4 regions of the Clostridium sp. LIBA-8553 genome follow, and region 2 is predicted to be linked to each of the others. Evidence: riboswitches for the same ligand, from Rfam matches in the RefSeq annotation. Region 2 holds a riboswitch; each other region holds the start of a gene.

Region 1 (4,850 bases), 470 kb from region 2:
CTACTTTTTTAGAATAAGACTTTTGGATTTCCTCTTTGCTATCTAAAATAGCTTTTAAGTCTGATGGAGTAACATAGTAAATACCGGTTCTATATTGGCTCCCAACGTCATTTCCTTGTTTATTCAATGATGTTGGATCTATTATTGTCCAAAACTTACCTAATAATTCTTTAAGAGATATTATATTCTCATCATAAGTTACAAGGCAAACCTCAGCAAAATAGGTATTTTTAGTACATATTTCTTCATAAGTTGGGTTTTTAGTACGACCATTGGCATAACCAACTTCTGTGTTTATTACACCATTAATTCTTGATAGAAATTCTTCTACACCCCAAAAACAACCACCAGCTAATATAATTTTTTTCATAATAAATCACCTCTATAAATTATTGATTTAAAGTAGGAGTAATATTGGTTATATAGTGTGTAAAAACCTAGTAATATTATTCAATTGTTTTTATTATTTTAGCTGGATTTCCACCTACTACTACGTTATTAGGGACATCTTTAGTCACAACTGCTCCAGATGCTATAACAACATTATTTCCTATAGTAACGCCTGGGTTTATAGTAGCATGTCCTCCTATCCAAACATTATCACCTATTGTTATAGGCTTACCAAATTCAGATTTTTGCCTTTCGATAGGATCTATTGGATGAGTTGCTGTATAAAGATGAACACCAGGGGCAAGGAAACAGTTTTCTCCTATTGTAATTTTACAAACATCAAGCATAACACAATCAAAATTTGCATAGAAATTGTCGCCTACTGATATGTTATATCCATAATCACATTTAAAGTTAGGTTCTATATATATTTTTTCACCAGTTGAACCAAATAGCTCTTTTAAAATATTACTTCTTTCTTTAAATACTTTATCAGCATCTTCTTCATTATCAGGAAGATCTAAATTATTGAATTTTTGAAATAAAATTCTTGCTCTAAATCTACCTTTAGTTAACTCGTTATCTTGAGGATCATAAGGTAATCCCGCTATCATTTTTTCCTTTTCTGTCATAGTCATATATAATTCCTCCATAGTATATTCTCAAGTTCATTTTAGCAATAACTTATGTATTTTTCACCATTTAGGCATAAATATAGTTAAAAATTCATATAATGAATAGCTAATATTATTTTTTGAGGTGTTAGGAAATGTTTGATCCTAAAATGTTAAATTTAGAATTTAGAAATGGAATTAAAGATGAAAATCCAATAGATGGGAGAAAGTATACATTAGTTCATAGTGATGAAACAGGGGAATTGTTTCTGACAACAGCATTAACATATGCATATGATAAAGTGAACTTAATGAGAAGAGATGAAGTTTTTGGTGACTGGAAGAGAATAGATGATAGATTTATTTTAAAGGTATATGTTTATGTTGATGGAATGGGTGGTAGAGAAGAAGCTGCAAAGAGAAATATGATTTTTAGAAAGGAGTTGCCTTTAGCTTTATCAGCAATAAGATATGGTGATAGAAAGTTCTTAGAAGATCATAATGAATTATTAAATAGCAGCGTAATAGTAAGATTCATATCTGCTTATGAAGAGTTTAATAAAGTTGAAAACTATGGAACCATTAATGATTATAGTGTTAGAATGGAGTCTAATAACAATATGGAAAAGACTTATATGGAAGAAAGTATTTTTAATGATAAGGATCCTTTAGTAAATGAATTTATAGTTACTCTTTTAAATCCATACATCAAGGAAGAGATTATAAAGTTATATAAAAACGATATGTATTATTGTTTGAAAGATGTACAAGTTTTAGAGCTAATTAAGGCTAGAACAGATAATAAATGTGAATTTAATTATAAAATTTATATTGGAGTTAAAGTTGGGGAAGTGCAACCAGTATATAATAATCTTATAATTGAATTTTTAGTAACACCTAATAAAGTTACAACTATAAGCGTTAAAAACCCTAGATAAATAAAATTTAATGTTTAAATTTTATAATAATATTGCAAATATCAATTTAATACACTATAATTGGTTTTAAATTAAAAAATGAGTATATATCTTTTATTAAGAATGGTGGAGGGACTGGCCCTATGAAGCCTAGCAACAGCTGATTATCATAAATCAGAATTGTGCTAAATCCTGCAAGGAGAAATCCTGAGAGATAAGAGATTATAGAGAGATTTGTGTGATTTTTTATTATGCATTTAGAGCTATTTCTTTGTCTTAAGGACTAAGAAATAGCTTTTATTTTTGGGGATAATTATTTAATAAAAGAGAATGAGCTAAGAAGAAGGGGGCTTTAAAATGAGTAAAAATTTTAGTAAGGATACATTATGTATAAGAGGAGGATTTAATCCTAAAGCGGGAGATCCAGTAACACAGCCATTAGTACAAAGTACATCATATAAGTTTGAAAGTTGTGATCAAGTAGCTAATCTTTTTGATTTAAAAGAGGCTGGACATATATACACCAGAATAAGTAATCCAACAGTTAGCAATTTAGAAGAAAAATTTTTGGCACTAGAAGGTGGTGTAGGTGCAGTATCAGTATCGTCTGGACAATCTGCAGTATTATTAGCCGTTTTGAATATTTGTAAGGCTGGAGAACATATAGTAGTTTTATCAACTGTTTATGGAGGAACATTTAATCTTTTAGGAACTACTTTAAAAAATTTAGGTATAGAGGCTACTTTTATATCACCAGATTGTAGTGAAGAGGAGTTGGAAAAAAGTATAAAGGATAATACTAAGCTTATAATTGGGGAAAGCTTAGGAAATCCGTCTTTGAGAGTTTTAGATATGAAAAAATTCTCTAAGGTTGCTAAGTCAAATAGAATTCCATTAATAATTGATAATACAGTTGCAACATCATATTTATTTAACCCTCTAGAGCATGGAGCTAATATAGTTATTCATTCAACTAGTAAGTATTCAGATGGTCATTCATTAGCTCTTGGCGGAATAATTGTTGATGGAGGAAACTTTAATTGGGATAATGGAAAGTTTTCATGTTTGGTTGAACCAGATGAAAGTTATCATGGTCTTAAGTATGTTGAAACTTTTGGGGAAGCGGCTTATATAACTAAGCTTAGAGTCACCTTACTTAGAGATTTAGGATGCACAACAAGTCCATTTAATGCTTACTTAACCAATATAGGTTTAGAAACATTACATCTTAGAATGGAAAGACATAGTTCAAATGCTTTAACATTAGCTAGATTCTTGGAAAAAAATGAAAATGTAACTTGGGTTGACTATCCTCTTTTAGAATCTCATAAAGATTATGATCTAGCTAGAGAATACTTTACGAAGGGTGCTTCTGGTCTTTTATCTTTTGGAATAAAAGGAGGAAGAGAGGCTGCTAAGAAGTTTATAGATAACTTACAGTTAGCTCAGTTAGTAGTTCACTTAGGAGATGTTAGAACTACTCTTTTACATCCAGCTAGTACAACACATAGACAGCTTTCTTCAGAGGATTTAATAAAAGCAGGGGTAACTGAAGATTTAATTAGGGTTTCTGTGGGAATAGAAGGAATAGAAGATATAATAAAAGATTTTGAGCAAGCTTTTAGTAAATTAGGTGATGAATAAATGAGTTTATTTTTTAAATCATTAGAACTTGAGGGGATAAAAATATTAGGTTTTAATGAGGTATTCTCTCAGAAGGAGTGCAAAAAGAAGAGAAAAAGAATAGGGGTTTTAAATTTAATGCCAGTAAAAGGAGAAACAGAGGCTCACATATTAAATATGCTATATAAGTGTGGAGAAGATTTAGATATTGATTTTATAAGGCTAGAATCACATAAATCAAAACATACCTCTGAAGAGTATTTAGAGAAAAACTATACAACCTTTAATGAGGTTAAGAAAGAGTTAGATGGAATGATTATGACTGGGGCTCCTTTAGAGAAGTTAGACTTTAGTGAAGTGTTATATATTAAAGAGTTAATTGAGATTTTGGATTACTTAAGAAAATATGGGAAGAAAACTCTATATATTTGTTGGGGAGCACAGGTAGCCTTAAGTCATTTTTATGGAATTAGAAAAGTTGTTTTAGATAACAAAGTTTTTGGAGTTTTTTCACATGAAATACTTCAAGAAGAAGATATTTTAAATGGAATAGAAAATGGATTTAAGGCACCACATTCAAGATATTCAACTTTAAATAAGGAAGATGTTTTAAAAAATAAAAATATTGAGGTTTTGGCTGAAAATGAGCTAGGGGAATTTAGCTTTTTAAAAGGAAAAAATAATGATTACTATATATTAGGACATTTAGAGTATGGTAAAGATGTGCTAAAAAAGGAGTATTTAAGAGATAAAGCTAAAGGAGAATTTATAGAGGTTCCTACAAATTATTTCCAAGGAAATGATGAAAGTAAGGATATAATATTTTCTTGGGAAAAAACTGCTGAAAGAATATATAAGAATTGGATTCAGAGTATAGCATTTAATTAAGCAATAAGCATATTTTAAGGGGGAATATTTTATGAAGAGTATAAAAATTGCATTACTTGGGCTAGGTAATGTGGGCAGTGGAGTTTGGAAGATATTTAATGCTAATAAAGAGGAGATTGTGAAACGGTCAGGTTACAATATTGAAATTAGCAAAATATTAGTTAGAGATATCAATAAGAAGAGATGTGTTGATGTTCCAAAGGAACTTTTAACTACAGACTATAATGATATTTTGAGTGATGATGATATTAAGATTGTTGTTGAACTTATTGGGGGAATAGAACCAACTAAAGAATATATAATTAACGCCATGAGAAGAAAAAAACATATAGTGACTGCTAACAAAATGTTATTAGCAATCCAAGGAGATGAGCTGTATGAGATTGCGGATAAAGAGGGTGTAGGGTTAAATTATGAA
Region 2 (4,850 bases):
GAAGAGCTTAGAGTAGCATTAAAAGATGAGGTAGGTATAATTGGTGAAGCTGTACATTCTGTTCTTGAAAAAACACCACCAGAATTAGCTGCTGATATAATTGAAGAAGGAATTCTTATGACTGGTGGAGGAGCTTTACTAAATGGTTTAGATAAATTCATTGAGCAAAGAACTGGTGTTAAGGTTAATGTAGCAGAAGATGCTGTAAGATGCGTAGCTGAGGGAACTGGAAAGGTTCTTAAATCTTTCGAAAAAATAAACTTAAGTATGGACGATTTAGAAGTAAAATTAATTGATGAATAAAATTAACCATATATCTCTTAATATTAAGAGATATATGGTTAATTTTTTTTTGTGCTTAAATAATAAGCGTGTATCAAAGCATCAACGATAACTTTAGCCATGTCTAAGATGAAGCTTAATCTAATAGGTCTACTAGTAAATAAATCTATATTTTCAGATGAATCAACTATTGCAATAATAGAAGTGTCGCCAACGCTTCTAAGAGTTTTTCCAACACCTTTTCCAGGGTGTATTGGTTCGTTTCTAGTATGAATTTCTCCAATAGATTTTGAATCTCCTAAACAGGCATCTATAGCTACTATTTTATATCCAGGATAATTTTTTAATATTTCAGTTATTTTTTTATCGAGATTAAGTGCATGTATAGGAGATTCAAGTGTTCCAAATACATTTAAGGGAAAGAATTTTTCTTTTAATAGAGTCCCAACTAGAGGTCCTAAACAATCACCTATACATTTATCTGTACCTATACATACTATTAATGTTTTTTCATCTATATAATCTTTTAAAAAATTTGAAATTTCATAATATGCTAAATAATGTTCGTAATAAGTTTTTATTTTTTTCAAGGCTTCACCCCCTGATTAATTATATGAAGGGATAATTAGAAATATTAAAGAGAAGTATAAAAAAGATTTTAGGTGGCAATTATTAAAAGAGGAGGTGAATGTATTAATGAATAGAGGGGTTTTAAGTTTTTTAATACTTTTTTTTACTACAATTACAATGGGGATTATGTTGTACCTTGTTAATTTAAATTTTGAACACAATCAAAAATTTGAAGTTAATAGGATAGAAGAAGAAAGCAAGAATTATTTAGATGAAAACAGTAATAAAAATAAAGAGTATAATAAAATTGAAGAAAAAAAAGAAAAAGAAGATAATAATAATAAATTGGATGAAAATAATAATTATGATGCAAAAGAAAGAGATATTTTTGATGAGTATGAATCTGAAATAGAAAAAAAAGAAGAGGCTATAGAAGAAAAAATTGAAGAGTCTGTAAAGGAGATTGAGAAAAATAAAGGTAATAAAGGTAAGGATAATTTTAATGTAGAGAGTTCTTTGGAAGAAGAAAGCGAAGAGGTTTTTAAAATGGATAAATTCTCAATTCCAAAAAAAATAGCAAAATCGGATAAATTTAAACTAATATCTATAGCTAAAAATTTATCTATATCAGACTATGGAATATTATTAGAGCACATTAAAAGAAGCGATGAGCTTGATGCTGCGGTTGATATATTTAGAATCTTAAAGGATAAATTGGAAGAGAAAGAATACAAGGAAATGAAAGATATATTGAGTCCATATATAAATATTGAATTGATTGAAGAAAATATACAATTAAAAAAGAAGTAAATAAAAGATATATTGAGAAAATCGAAAATAACTTAACATAATTGCTGGAAATGACCTGAAATTGAGTTTGAAATAAAAAGCATAACAATATATACTAAGTCTTGTCGATTGGCGATGAGCCAAAACGACAAAGAAAAACAATAAATGTGCTGGTGTGGCTCAATTGGCAGAGCAGCTGACTTGTAATCAGCAGGTTATCGGTTCAAGTCCGATCATCAGCTCCATAAGTGGTGGAATTCCCGAGTGGCCAAAGGGGGCAGACTGTAAATCTGTTGTCGGACGACTTCGAAGGTTCGAATCCTTCTTCCACCACCAATAAGGTCGCATAGCTCAGCTGGGAGAGCACCTGCCTTACAAGCAGGGGGTCACAGGTTCGATCCCTGTTGCGACCACCATTAAAAATTAATAAATGTGCTGGTGTGGCTCAATTGGCAGAGCAGCTGACTTGTAATCAGCAGGTTATCGGTTCAAGTCCGATCATCAGCTCCACATGTGGTGGAATTCCCGAGTGGCCAAAGGGGGCAGACTGTAAATCTGTTGTCGGACGACTTCGAAGGTTCGAATCCTTCTTCCACCACCATTTATTTAAAACAAAATATTGATATGCTGGTGTGGCTCAATTGGCAGAGCAGCTGACTTGTAATCAGCAGGTTATCGGTTCAAGTCCGATCATCAGCTCCATATGTGGTGGAATTCCCGAGTGGCCAAAGGGGGCAGACTGTAAATCTGTTGTCGGACGACTTCGAAGGTTCGAATCCTTCTTCCACCACCAGCAAGAGACACTTGAGAATAGTGTCTCTTTGTTTAAAATAATATCTTAATAAAATAGAATATTTAGTATTTATATACTCTTATCCAGAGAGGTGGAGGGAAAAAGGCCCTATGAAACCCGGCAACCAGTGAGAAGTCACCACGGTGCCAATTCCGGTAAAGAATTTTCTTTACAAGATGAGAGAAGATAAATTTAGTGTATAACTAGAATCTCTTCTTAAATCTTTTAAAGGTTTAGAAGAGATTTTTTTGTTAATAAAATATATCTTAAAAGCGCGCATTAAGATATATAACTTTTTTAAATAAAAGATTAAAGATATTATTTTAGATAGTTGGAAAGAATAATTTAATGAATAATTAAAAAAACAGGGTTGAAATAAATAAAAAGTGAAAGGGGTGAATCGGCTATCTTATTTAAGATAGTAAGATAGCGTTATAGCCATGAGAAGATTATTTACATCAGAATCAGTTACTGAAGGACATCCAGATAAAATATGTGACCAAATTTCAGATGCAGTTTTAGATGCTATATTTGAAAAAGATCCAAATGCAAGAGTTGCTTGCGAAACAGCTGTTACTACAGGATTAGTAATGGTAATGGGAGAAATAACAACTAACTGTTATGTTGATATTCCTAAAATAGCTAGAGAAACTATAAAAAACATAGGATATGATAGAGCCAAGTATGGTTTCGACTGTGAAACTTGTTCAGTTATGACTACAATAGATGAGCAATCATCAGACATAGCTATGGGAGTTGATGAAGCTCTAGAATCAAGAGCTGGTGAAAAAATAGATATAGACGCAGTAGGAGCAGGAGACCAAGGAATGATGTTTGGTTTTGCTACTAATGAAACTGAAGAATATATGCCAGCACCAATTGCTATGGCTCATAGATTATCAAGAAGATTAACAGAAGTAAGAAAGAACGGAACTTTACCTTACTTAAGACCAGACGGAAAAACACAAGTTACTGTTGAATATGAAAATGATAAACCAGTTAGAATAGATGCAATAGTAATTTCAACACAACATGGTCCAGAAGTATCTCAAGAGCAAATACAAGCTGATTTAATGGAACATGTTATAAAAGCTGTTATACCAGCAGAGTTATTAGATGAAAATACTAAGTATTACATAAATCCAACAGGAAGATTCGTTATCGGTGGACCTCAAGGTGATGCTGGATTAACAGGAAGAAAGATCATAGTTGATACTTATGGTGGATATGGAAGACACGGTGGTGGTGCTTTCTCAGGAAAAGATCCAACTAAGGTTGATAGATCAGCTGCATATGCTGCTAGATGGGTGGCTAAAAACTTAGTTGCTGCAGGCGTGGCAGATAAATTAGAAGTTCAAGTTGCGTATGCTATTGGTGTTGCTAGACCAGTATCAATTATAGTAGATACTTTCGGAACTGGAAAAGTATCAGATGAAGAAATAGTTAATATAATAAATAAAGTATTTGATTTAAGACCAGGTGCTATAATAAGAGACCTAGACTTAAGAAGACCTATCTATAAGCAAACAGCTGCTTATGGACATTTTGGAAGAACAGACTTAGATCTTCCATGGGAAAAATTAGATAAAGTTGAGGAAATAAAAAAATACCTTTAATACAAATAAAAGCTTAGGATGTTCTTCCTAAGCTTTTTAATTTTTATAGAATTTATTTTATAATATATTTAAATATTTAAAATTAAGAAATAAAAACACTTTGGTATCCCAAAGTGTTTTTTTATTAAGCTTTATGAACTAATTTTCCATTAACTATTACATATTTTATATCTATGTTTTCATCAAAAAGAATTAAGTCGGCGTCGTAACCTTCTTTAATTAGTCCTTTTCTATCAGCAACTTTGCAATGTTTAGCACCATTGAAAGTAGCCATTTTTATAACTTCATTAAGTGAATAATCAGTGTTGTTAAAGATATTTTTAACTGCCACATCTAGAGTTAATATTGATCCTGCTAAAGATCCACTTAATAGTCTTGCAGCTCCATCTTTAACTTCAACATCTTGACCACCTAAAGAATACATTCCATCAGGCATACAGCAAGCCATCATGGCATCAGTTATTAATAAAACTTTATCTGTTCCTTTTTGTTTGTATGCAACTCTTAAACTTGGGTATGATATATGAATACCATCTGAGATTGTTTCTGTAGTTATTTCACTATCAAAAACAGCACCTACAACCCCAGGTTCTCTATGAGTGAATGGTGTCATGGCATTAAATAAGTGAGTAGCATGAGAACATCCACATTTTATTCCTTCCATAGCTTCTTCATAAGTAGCTTTTGTGTGTCCCATTGAAACAACGATACCTTTTTCACTTAAGAATTTAGTAAGTTCTTTAGCACCATCTACTTCTGGAGCAAGAGTTATTGAAACAACGTCATCTTCATTTTCTCCA
Region 3 (4,850 bases), 870 kb from region 2:
AAGTATCCTTATTCTCCTCCGCAAATTTAAATTTAAGGAGGATTTTTTTTATGGAAAACTTATTAAATCAAATCGACAACTTAGTATGGGGAGTGCCGCTTCTTGTACTACTTGTAGGAACAGGAATTTACCTGACTATAAGATTAAAATTATTACAAATTTTAAAATTACCAATGGCTTTAAAGTATGTATTTGGAAAGGATGATGAATCTTCTTGTGATGATGCAGAAGGAGATGTTTCAAGTTTTGGAGCCTTATGTACAGCACTTTCGGCTACAATAGGAACAGGGAACATAGTAGGGGTTGCAACAGCTATAAAAGCTGGAGGACCAGGAGCCTTATTTTGGATGTGGATAGCTGCTTTCTTTGGAATGGCAACTAAATATGCAGAAGGTGTACTTGCTATAAAGTACAGAGTGGTAGATGAAAATGGTCAAATGGCTGGAGGACCAATGTATTATATAAAAAATGGTCTTGGTCTAAATTGGCTAGCAAATATTTTTGCTTTCTTTGGAATTGGTGTAGCCTTGTTAGGAATAGGAACTTTTGGACAAGTTAAATCCATAACAGATGCTGCAAGTATTACATTTAATATTCCAACTGTAATTACAGCAGGAATAGTTACTTTATTAGTTACTTTAGTAACTTTAGGTGGAATAAAGAGAATATCTAGTGTATCAGAAAAGGTTGTTCCTTTAATGGCAGGTCTTTACATATTAGGAGTTTTGATTGTTATAGCTTTTAATTTAGATAAAGTTCCAAATGCCGTAGCAATAATTGTAGAGAGTGCTTTTAATCCTAGAGCGGCCTTAGGCGGAGCTGTGGGAGTTAGTATAATAACTGTTATGAAAAGTGGAATAGCAAGAGGAGTTTTCTCAAATGAAGCTGGCCTTGGAAGTGCTCCAATAGCAGCGGCTGCAGCTAGAACTAAGTCACCAGTTAAGCAAGGACTTATTTCTATGACCGGTACATTTTTTGATACAATTCTTATTTGTACAATGACAGGTATAGTTATAATTCTTACAGGTGCTTATACAGGAAACTTAGAAGGTGCCGCCCTTACAACGCAAGCTTTTGAAATTGGTCTTCCTATTAGTAATATAGGAACATATATAGTTAATATAGGACTTATGTTCTTTGCTTTCACAACAATATTAGGATGGAATTATTACGGAGAAAGATGTGTTGAGTATTTATTTGGAATAAAAGCAATAAAACCATATAGAATATTATATATACTTCTTGTTGCTGTAGGATCATTCTTACCATTAACATTAATATTTATAATAGCTGATATTGTTAATGGATTAATGGCAATTCCAAACCTTGTAGGTATTATTGGACTTAGAGAAGTGGTTATAGAAGAAACAGAGGAATTCTTTAAAGAGAAGGCTCTTAATAAAGATAGTGTTGAATTAGAAGAAACTGTTTTGAATTGATATAAATAAAAAATCCATGAGTAATATACTCATGGATTTTTTTATTTTCCCTCATTAGGAAGTTTGCTTCTAACTATATTTTCAACTTTTTCAGGAAGTTCTGCAATCTCTTCCTTTGTAAGTTTATCAGTATAAACTGGTGGATGAATATAAAGATTTACTTCACCAGGTTTTATAAAATAGTGATTTCCTTCCATTATTTTATATGTTCCATCAATTGTTAAAGGAACTATAGGAGCTTTTGATTTAGTAGCTAATTTAAAACTACCTGCCTTAAATTCTCCCATTTTACTACATTGACTTCTTGTTCCTTCAGGAAAAACAACCATTGAATAACCTTCTTTTAATTGTTTAATTCCTTGTAAAATACAAGCCATTGCTTTTTTTGGATGCTCTCTATCAATAAATATTGCTTTTGAAAGTAGTATCCAATCTTTTAATATAGGCATTTTTTCAAGTTCTTTTTTTGCTATGAATCCTTTTGGTCTATCAATAGAATACATGATAACAGGAATATCCATATTACTTTGGTGGTTACCAACAAAAAGAACAGGTCCTTCAGGAATATTTTCTAAACCTTGAACGTTAACTTTTATTCCGGCATCTTTAAGAAAAGTATGAGCTATCCTTCTACTACATTGATAGATATATTCATCTCTTTCTTCAAGTTTGCCTTCCTCTTCCATTTTATTTATTTTTTTTATATCAGATAAGGATTTTATTAATGTCCAGGCATATCCTTTTCCATACCAATATATAGATCTAAACATATATTTCGCCCCTTTAATATTACTAGTACTAAGTAATATTATAACAGTTTTTAAAAAATATCAAATAGACAAGGATTTTTATAAATTATAATAATAAAAAAAACTTATATATTTACTATTATGGTTTTATATACTATAATTTACCAAAACAGAATATTATTCTTATCAAGAGAGGTGGAGGGACTGGCCCTGTGAAACCCAGCAACCTATAGTATAAATAAATTTTATTCTATAACGGTGCTAAATCCTGCAGGTTTACTGAAAGATAAGTTTTAAAGTTAAGAAAATGAGAGATTTTATGCCTAAAGGATTACTTCCTTTAGGCTTTTTTATTTTTAGGAGGGATTTTATGAATATTAGAGAATTATTTGACAAAAAAGAATTTGTGTTTTCTTTTGAGGTTTTTCCTCCAAAGGAAAGTACGCCAATAGAAAATATATATAGAACTTTAGAAGAGATACAAGAATTAAGACCAGATTTTATAAGTGTAACTTATGGAGCAGGCGGGAATTTTGTAAGCAATAGAACAATAGAATTATCATCAATAATAAAAAACAAATATAATTTAGAAACTTTAGCACATTTAACTTGTATAGGAGCAGAAAAAAAAGATATAGAAAAAACTTTGAGTATATTAAAAAGCAAGGGAATAGAAAATGTATTAGCTTTAAGAGGTGATAAAAGAGAATATATTATATCGGAATATAACTCTTCAATAGATTTAATAAAACATATTGGAGAATATAGAGATATAAATATTGCGGGAGCTTGTTATCCAGAAATTCATCCAGAAGCCATTAATAAAGAGAATGATTTAGAATTTTTAAAAAGAAAAGTTGATGCAGGTGCTAATCACTTAATATCTCAATTATTTTTTGACAATGATATATTTTTTAATTTTCTAGATGCATGTGAAAAAAAAGGAATAGATGTACCTATTCAGGCAGGAATAATGCCTGTAGTTAATAAAAAACAAATAGAGAGAATACTATCTCTTTGTAAGGCCACATTCCCTAAAAAATTTATGAAGATAGTAAATAAGTATGAGTATGACAAGGAAGCTTTAAGGGATGCCGGAATAGCTTATGCAAATGAGCAAATAATAGATTTAATCTCTAGTGGAGTAAGAGGTGTGCATTTATATACAATGAATAATTCATATGTAGCAAAAAATATAGTAAGTGGAACTAAGAATATTATTAATTCAGTAAATAGAAAGGAAAAAATATCTTAAAAGGAGAAAGAATTATATAAATATGAAAATTACTAATATAGATAAAAAAGAAGTACTTAGATATTTGGGTGTAAAAGGAAAGGAAGAAGATTTTGAACTTATAGATAAATGTATTGAGGAATGTAAAGAAATAGTTGATTATAGGGTAACTTATAGAGAATATGGCTTAGAAGAGTATAAAGATAATTTAAAAATATTAGGAACTGAAAAATTTTTAAAGGGAATATCAATAAAAAGGCATTTAAAAGGATGTTATAAAGTTATTTTATTGGGTGTTACCTTAGGGTATGAGGTAGAGAGAGCTATAAATAAATATGAGAAAATTGATTTGTTAAAAGCACTTGTCTTAGATGCTTGTTCTACTGCCGCTATAGAAGAAGTTTGTAACGAAATTGAAGAGGCTATAAAAGAGAGAGTTGAAAGTAGAAATGAGTTCATAAGAGAAAGATTTAGTCCAGGGTATGGAGACTTTTCAATAGAATTTCAAAAAGATTTTTTAGAGCTAATAGATGGGCAAAGAGCAATAGGTTTAAATTTAACGGAAAGTAATATTTTAATACCAAGAAAATCAGTTACAGCAATAATTGGTATAAGTAAATATAGAAATAATCAGGCTTCTATAAGAAGTTGTGATAAATGTAGTTTTTATACAAAGTGCAATTATAGGAAAGGCGGTAAGAGATGTTATGATTAAGATTTTTGATGGGGCTATTGGGACTATGCTTCAAAAGTTAGGATTAAAGCTTGGAGAGAATCCAGAAGTTTTTAATATATATAATGAAGATATTATATATGAAGTTCATAAAAGATATATAGAGGCAGGAGCAAATTTTATAACTACTAATACTTTTGGAGCAAATAGAAAAAAGTTAGTGAATACAGATTTTAAAGTAGAAGAAATTATAACAAAAGCTTTAGAAATAGCAAAGAGAGCTAGAGAGGGAAATGAAGTTAAAATAGCTTTGGATATAGGACCTATAGGAGAGCTTTTAGAGCCTATGGGAACTCTAAGCTTTGATGAGGCCTATGACATATTTAAGGAACAGATTATAGTTGGAGCAGAAAATGGGGCTGATATTATACTTATAGAGACAATGAGTGATTTATATGAAGCTAAAGCAGCTATTTTATCAGCAAAAGAAAATTCTAAATTGCCTGTATTTTGTACTATGAGTTTTGAAAAGAATGGGAGAACTTTTACAGGGTGTATTCCTGAAAGTATGGCTATGACATTAGAGGGATTAGGAGTAGATGCATTAGGGATTAATTGCTCTTTAGGACCTAGAGAAATGGAATCAATAATAAAAAGAATAGTAAAGTCAACTAATAAGGATGTAATAGTACAGGCTAATGCAGGAATGCCTATTATAGATGGAGATAGGACAAGTTATGAAGTTGATAAATATG
Region 4 (4,850 bases), 150 kb from region 2:
AAAGATTACTACTCTTTGATAACATAATAATAATTATATATAATAAAACCATAGAAATTATGGTGACTTTCATTGTAATGATAAATATTTTTAAGAGGTGATAAAGATGAGAATCGGAATGGGATATGATGTCCATAAACTAGTTGAAAATAGAGATTTAATTTTAGGAGGAGTTAACATTCCTTATGAAAAGGGACTTTTAGGTCACTCAGATGCTGATGTTTTATTACATGCAATAATGGATTCACTTTTAGGTGCTGCAGCTTTAGGTGATATAGGCAAGCATTTCCCAGATACTGATCCTAAATATAAGGGAGCAAATAGCATAAAGCTTCTTGAATTTGTTGGTGAACTTATATATAAAAATAATTATAAAATATCAAATATAGATGCAACAATAATAGCTCAGAAGCCAAAAATGGCCCCTCATATAGCTACAATGAGAGAAAATATAGCAAAAGCATTAAATATAAATATAAACCAAATAAATGTTAAAGCAACAACAGAAGAAGGTCTTGGCTTTACTGGCTCAGGTGAAGGAATTTCTTCTCAAAGCATCTGTCTTTTAACGAAATAAAAAGAAAGAGTATATAACTTCCTTAACATTAGAAGCTATATACTCTTTTTATACTTTATTGAGTTACTGCAACATCTAATTCCTCACTTGTTTCAGTATTCTCTTTCTTTTGGAAAAATGCTATAAATATTATTGCACTTATTCCCATTAAATATGGATAAAATAAGAATTTCATTATTTCAAATGAACTTAATCCTGTTAAAGCCGCCGCTGACATTAACTGTGCTCCATATGGGATTATTCCCTGAACTGCACACGAAAACATATCTAATATCCCTGCAACTCTTTTTGAATCTAAGTTATATTTATTTGAAATATCTTTTGCTAAAGGTCCAACTGTAACAATAGCAATTGTATTATTTGCAGTACATGCATCAACTAAACTTACTAATAAACCAATACCAAATTCAGCTCCTTTTTTTCCATTGATTCTCTTAGTAACTAAGTTTAGTACATAGTCTATACCGCCATTTTCCTTTATTATCTCAACAATTCCCCCAATTATTATTGAAATTAATATAAGTTCGCTCATTCCAGCTACCCCAGCTGATATAGAGTTAAAGAATACCTTTAAGTCCATTGATCCAGTAAAGAATCCAATTCCTCCTGCTAGTACTATTCCTCCTGCTAGTATAGCAATTACATTCCCCCCCATTAATGCTGCTATTAAAATTCCTAAGTATGGTATAACCTTTATTAAATTATAATCATATTGTCCAACTGAAGTATTAGATCCACTTCCTAAGAATGTGTATAATACAATTACTAAAACAGCTGCTGGTAATATAACTTTAAAGTTTATTCTAAACTTATCTCTCATCTCACATCCCTGAGTTTTTGTTGCTGCTATTGTTGTATCAGAAATCATTGATAGGTTGTCTCCAAACATAGCTCCACCTACTACTGCCCCAACTATAAGAGGTAATGCTATATTAGTTTTATCTGCGATTCCCATAGCTATTGGTACTATGGCAGCTATTGTTCCCATTGATGTTCCTAATGATATAGCTATAAATGATGATATTACAAATATTCCTGCTACCAATATGTTTTTAGGTAATATTGTTAGCCCTAAATTTACCGTTGATTCTACAGCTCCCATATTCTTAGCTACTTCTGCGAAAGCTCCTGCTAATATAAAGATTAAACACATTAAAATTATATTGCTATTTCCTGCTCCCTTACAGAATATTTCTATGTTCTTCTCAAGCCCTCTTTTTCTATTCATAAAAATTCCAACTAATGCTGCTATTATTCCTGGAACTAAAACAGATACAGAGTAGAAATCTTTCATTACTAATGAAGTTCCCAAGTAAATAGATACAAAAATTATTAATGGCAATAAAGCTGAAAACTTTCCTTTTTTCATTTTCTCTCCTCCTAATCTATTTAATAAATCTCTCTTTTATCCTACAAAATAAAAAACTTCTATCCTAGGATAGAAGTTATTATTCTCACAGATTCTTATTCTTATCTCTCAGTTTCTACCGCAGGATTTAGCACCGCTATAAATCTTTGCATAACAAAATATTACTGACTTAAACTTTTTTTAAATCAGTATTGTTTAACCGCAAAGAATTACCGGTTGCTGGGTTTCACAGGGCCAGTCCCTCCACCTCTCTTGATAAGATTTATTAAATTTTATTTTTTACTAATACTAACACGCCAAAATTACTTTGTCAATTTAATTTATATGGTTTTTAACAATTTATTTACTTACTAATTTATATAACAAACTTTCAAGCAATATTCCTTCATTAGGTGGATAATCAAATTTTTCACTATATTCTATTGCTTCCGCTATAAAGTTGCATGCTTTTTCTAATGCTTTTTCATCACATTCTCCTCTTAGTATCCATCCTATTAACAAAGACGCAAAGGCATCTCCAGTTCCACAATAAAATGCATTTATTTTTTTATGAGAATAAGTGTAGAACATATTTTCCTGTTTATCATACAGTACAGTATCAATATATTCATTTCCCTTTGAACTTGGTACACTTGTTATTATACTTATTTTAGGTCCTAAATTACCTAACCCTATTAAATATTCTTTTATTTCATCTTCATTTAAGTTTTCTTTATACTCTTCTCCTAGAAGTAAAGTAGCTTCTGTAATATTAGGAGTTATTATATCTGCATTTTTAATTAAAATTCTCATCTCTTCAATCATTTTTTCGCTCATTGCATCATATAGCTTGCCATTATCAGCCATAACTGGATCTATAACAACTAAAGTATCTTCTTCTTTAAATTCTTTTATAAATTCCTCTACAAATTTAACTTGATTAGGATCTGCTAAATACCCACTATAAATACATTGAAAATCTAAGTTAAGCTTTTTCCAATGCTTCTTAGTTTCATATATAAAATTACTTAAATCTCTAATTGCAGGTTTTCCAAATCCGTCTGTATGTGTTGATAAAACCGCAGTTGGAAGTGGACATACTTGATTACCCATTGAAGATAATATAGGAATTATTGTTGCTAAAGCTGCTCTCCCATAACATGAAATATCATGTATAGCAGCAATTTTATTCATAGGTTTCATTTTTATCTCCCTTCAAAATCCGATCTAAATATAATTCTTGTTACATAGTATTATATTAATTAATTTTTCTTATATCAAATGTATCGATATATTTTAAAATAAAATAAAAAAGCATCGCTATATAAGCGATGCTTGGTGCACCATCAGGGATTCGAACCCTGGACTCCCTGATTAAGAGTCAGGTGCTCTACCAACTGAGCTAATGGTGCATATTGTATTTTTTAAGATAATTTTACAGTAAACTCTTAAAAAAATGGAGCGGGTACCGGGAATCGAACCCGGGTATCCAGCTTGGAAGGCTGGTGTTCTACCATTGAACTACACCCGCTTGGTATGTTTATATGTTAACACAATGTTAACACGTTGTCAAGTATTTTTTTGATTCATCATTCAAAAAAATGGCTGGGATAGCAGGATTCGAACCTGCGAATGACGGAGTCAAAGTCCGTTGCCTTACCGCTTGGCGATATCCCAACATGGTGTACCTTAAGGGATTCGAACCCCTGACCCACGGCTTAGAAGGCCGTTGCTCTATCCAGCTGAGCTAAAGATACAAACTTGAATCAACAAAAATTATTATACATAATTATTTAAAAATTGTCAACATTTTTTTGAATTTATTTTATATTTTTATTAATACTAAGCGAATTTAATTTTAAACAATATCTTCCAAGTACTTAAATAATACGGTTTTAAATCTTTCTTCATCATCTTTATTTTTATGAGCATTTCTACAAACTTTAAACCACTCTTCTGTAGTCATTCCTATAGTTTTTTCATAGCAATCTTCACAATCAGTTTGTAAATTAGTTTCAACTACAAATCTACCTAATTCTTCAGCATTATTGAAGACTTTTAAGTATAAAAATTCATCCTTATCTCCGATCCAATTGTTATTAAATCTACTACAGAATATTTTTAATTTTCTCATTCCATTTTCAGCATTGTATCCATTTAACTTCCTTAATGCTAAAATGTCATTTTTCATTTTTTCTCTATCTTCTTCTGTTGCTTTACTCTTTATTATAGAAATAATTTTTTCAACATCAATCGATGGAATATGTGTTACTAATTTTCTTTTTCCTTCAACCCATTTATAATAAGCCTCTGGCATAAAGACATATTGTATAAATTGTATTAGGCTATTATAATTAGGTACCATTACCCAGACATTTTGAAATCCAACATGTCTGTTGAATATTACATAATGTAGATACTTTGTGTCTTCAGTTATAGGTTCATCTTTGAACATTCTTCCTTTTAGGGTTTCATTTTTTCTTATTAATTCACCCCAATATTTCTCGGGATTTTCTTCTTTTTTTAATCTTTGACGAAATAAGTTACGCATCTTAAAACCCCCTTTATATACTTTATAATTTAATTATATTGCTAACTTTTTTTAACATCAAAGTGTAAAAAATCCTAAATTTCTTTATATACCCTCGTATACATCTAAAAAAGCTTGCTTATATTGATTAAACTATTTTTTTATGCTATTTTAATACTATAAATGGGTATATCAAATTAAGGAGGATTATATGTCTTATTGTTGTGAGATTTGTGGTAATTACGCTGATGTTCATCACATAGTTCATAAATCAGAGGGTGGTCTAGACTTTAAACTAAACTATAAATATTTGTGTAAGAAACATCACCGTTCTAAATGTAGCCCTCATAGAGATAAGGTTGTTGATTTAAATTATAAACTTGAAATGCAGAATA

What was found. A riboswitch is a leader RNA that binds a small molecule or an ion and turns the genes downstream of it on or off. The one in region 2 is predicted to bind S-adenosylmethionine.
Region 1: another riboswitch for S-adenosylmethionine. It lies ahead of AC2JAQ_RS15565 (O-acetylhomoserine aminocarboxypropyltransferase/cysteine synthase family protein); the one in region 2 lies ahead of metK (methionine adenosyltransferase).
Region 3: another riboswitch for S-adenosylmethionine. It lies ahead of metF (methylenetetrahydrofolate reductase [NAD(P)H]); the one in region 2 lies ahead of metK (methionine adenosyltransferase).
Region 4: another riboswitch for S-adenosylmethionine. It lies ahead of AC2JAQ_RS14035 (Na+/H+ antiporter NhaC family protein); the one in region 2 lies ahead of metK (methionine adenosyltransferase).

The regions. Positions count from the first base shown of each region.
Region 1 covers NZ_CM173489.1:3,422,874-3,427,723, reverse strand. Annotated here, with positions in the region: gene msrA (peptide-methionine (S)-S-oxide reductase MsrA) at 1-370, opposite strand, end outside; gene AC2JAQ_RS15575 (sugar O-acetyltransferase) at 447-1,028, opposite strand; gene AC2JAQ_RS15570 (staygreen family protein) at 1,160-1,942, shown strand; SAM riboswitch class I at 2,033-2,142, shown strand; gene AC2JAQ_RS15565 (O-acetylhomoserine aminocarboxypropyltransferase/cysteine synthase family protein) at 2,279-3,565, shown strand; gene AC2JAQ_RS15560 (homoserine O-acetyltransferase/O-succinyltransferase family protein) at 3,566-4,432, shown strand; gene AC2JAQ_RS15555 (homoserine dehydrogenase) at 4,464-4,850, shown strand, end outside.
Region 2 covers NZ_CM173489.1:2,956,868-2,961,717, reverse strand. Annotated here, with positions in the region: gene mreB (rod shape-determining protein MreB) at 1-303, shown strand, start outside; gene yyaC (spore protease YyaC) at 342-872, opposite strand; gene AC2JAQ_RS13245 (hypothetical protein) at 979-1,662, shown strand; tRNA gene AC2JAQ_RS13240 (tRNA-Thr) at 1,811-1,886, shown strand; tRNA gene AC2JAQ_RS13235 (tRNA-Tyr) at 1,892-1,977, shown strand; tRNA gene AC2JAQ_RS13230 (tRNA-Val) at 1,982-2,057, shown strand; tRNA gene AC2JAQ_RS13225 (tRNA-Thr) at 2,076-2,151, shown strand; tRNA gene AC2JAQ_RS13220 (tRNA-Tyr) at 2,157-2,242, shown strand; tRNA gene AC2JAQ_RS13215 (tRNA-Thr) at 2,268-2,343, shown strand; tRNA gene AC2JAQ_RS13210 (tRNA-Tyr) at 2,349-2,434, shown strand; SAM riboswitch class I at 2,511-2,617, shown strand; gene metK (methionine adenosyltransferase) at 2,875-4,050, shown strand; gene nagA (N-acetylglucosamine-6-phosphate deacetylase) at 4,175-4,850, opposite strand, start outside.
Region 3 covers NZ_CM173489.1:2,088,059-2,092,908, reverse strand. Annotated here, with positions in the region: gene AC2JAQ_RS09240 (alanine/glycine:cation symporter family protein) at 51-1,439, shown strand; gene AC2JAQ_RS09235 (lysophospholipid acyltransferase family protein) at 1,481-2,209, opposite strand; SAM riboswitch class I at 2,369-2,481, shown strand; gene metF (methylenetetrahydrofolate reductase [NAD(P)H]) at 2,559-3,443, shown strand; gene AC2JAQ_RS09225 (methionine synthase) at 3,466-4,137, shown strand; gene AC2JAQ_RS09220 (homocysteine S-methyltransferase family protein) at 4,130-4,850, shown strand, end outside.
Region 4 covers NZ_CM173489.1:3,109,562-3,114,411, forward strand. Annotated here, with positions in the region: gene ispF (2-C-methyl-D-erythritol 2,4-cyclodiphosphate synthase) at 107-577, shown strand; gene AC2JAQ_RS14035 (Na+/H+ antiporter NhaC family protein) at 633-1,946, opposite strand; SAM riboswitch class I at 2,045-2,208, opposite strand; gene AC2JAQ_RS14040 (pyridoxamine kinase) at 2,286-3,128, opposite strand; tRNA gene AC2JAQ_RS14045 (tRNA-Lys) at 3,262-3,337, opposite strand; tRNA gene AC2JAQ_RS14050 (tRNA-Gly) at 3,383-3,456, opposite strand; tRNA gene AC2JAQ_RS14055 (tRNA-Gln) at 3,528-3,602, opposite strand; tRNA gene AC2JAQ_RS14060 (tRNA-Arg) at 3,606-3,682, opposite strand; gene AC2JAQ_RS14065 (hypothetical protein) at 3,784-4,476, opposite strand; gene AC2JAQ_RS14070 (HNH endonuclease signature motif containing protein) at 4,667-4,850, shown strand, end outside.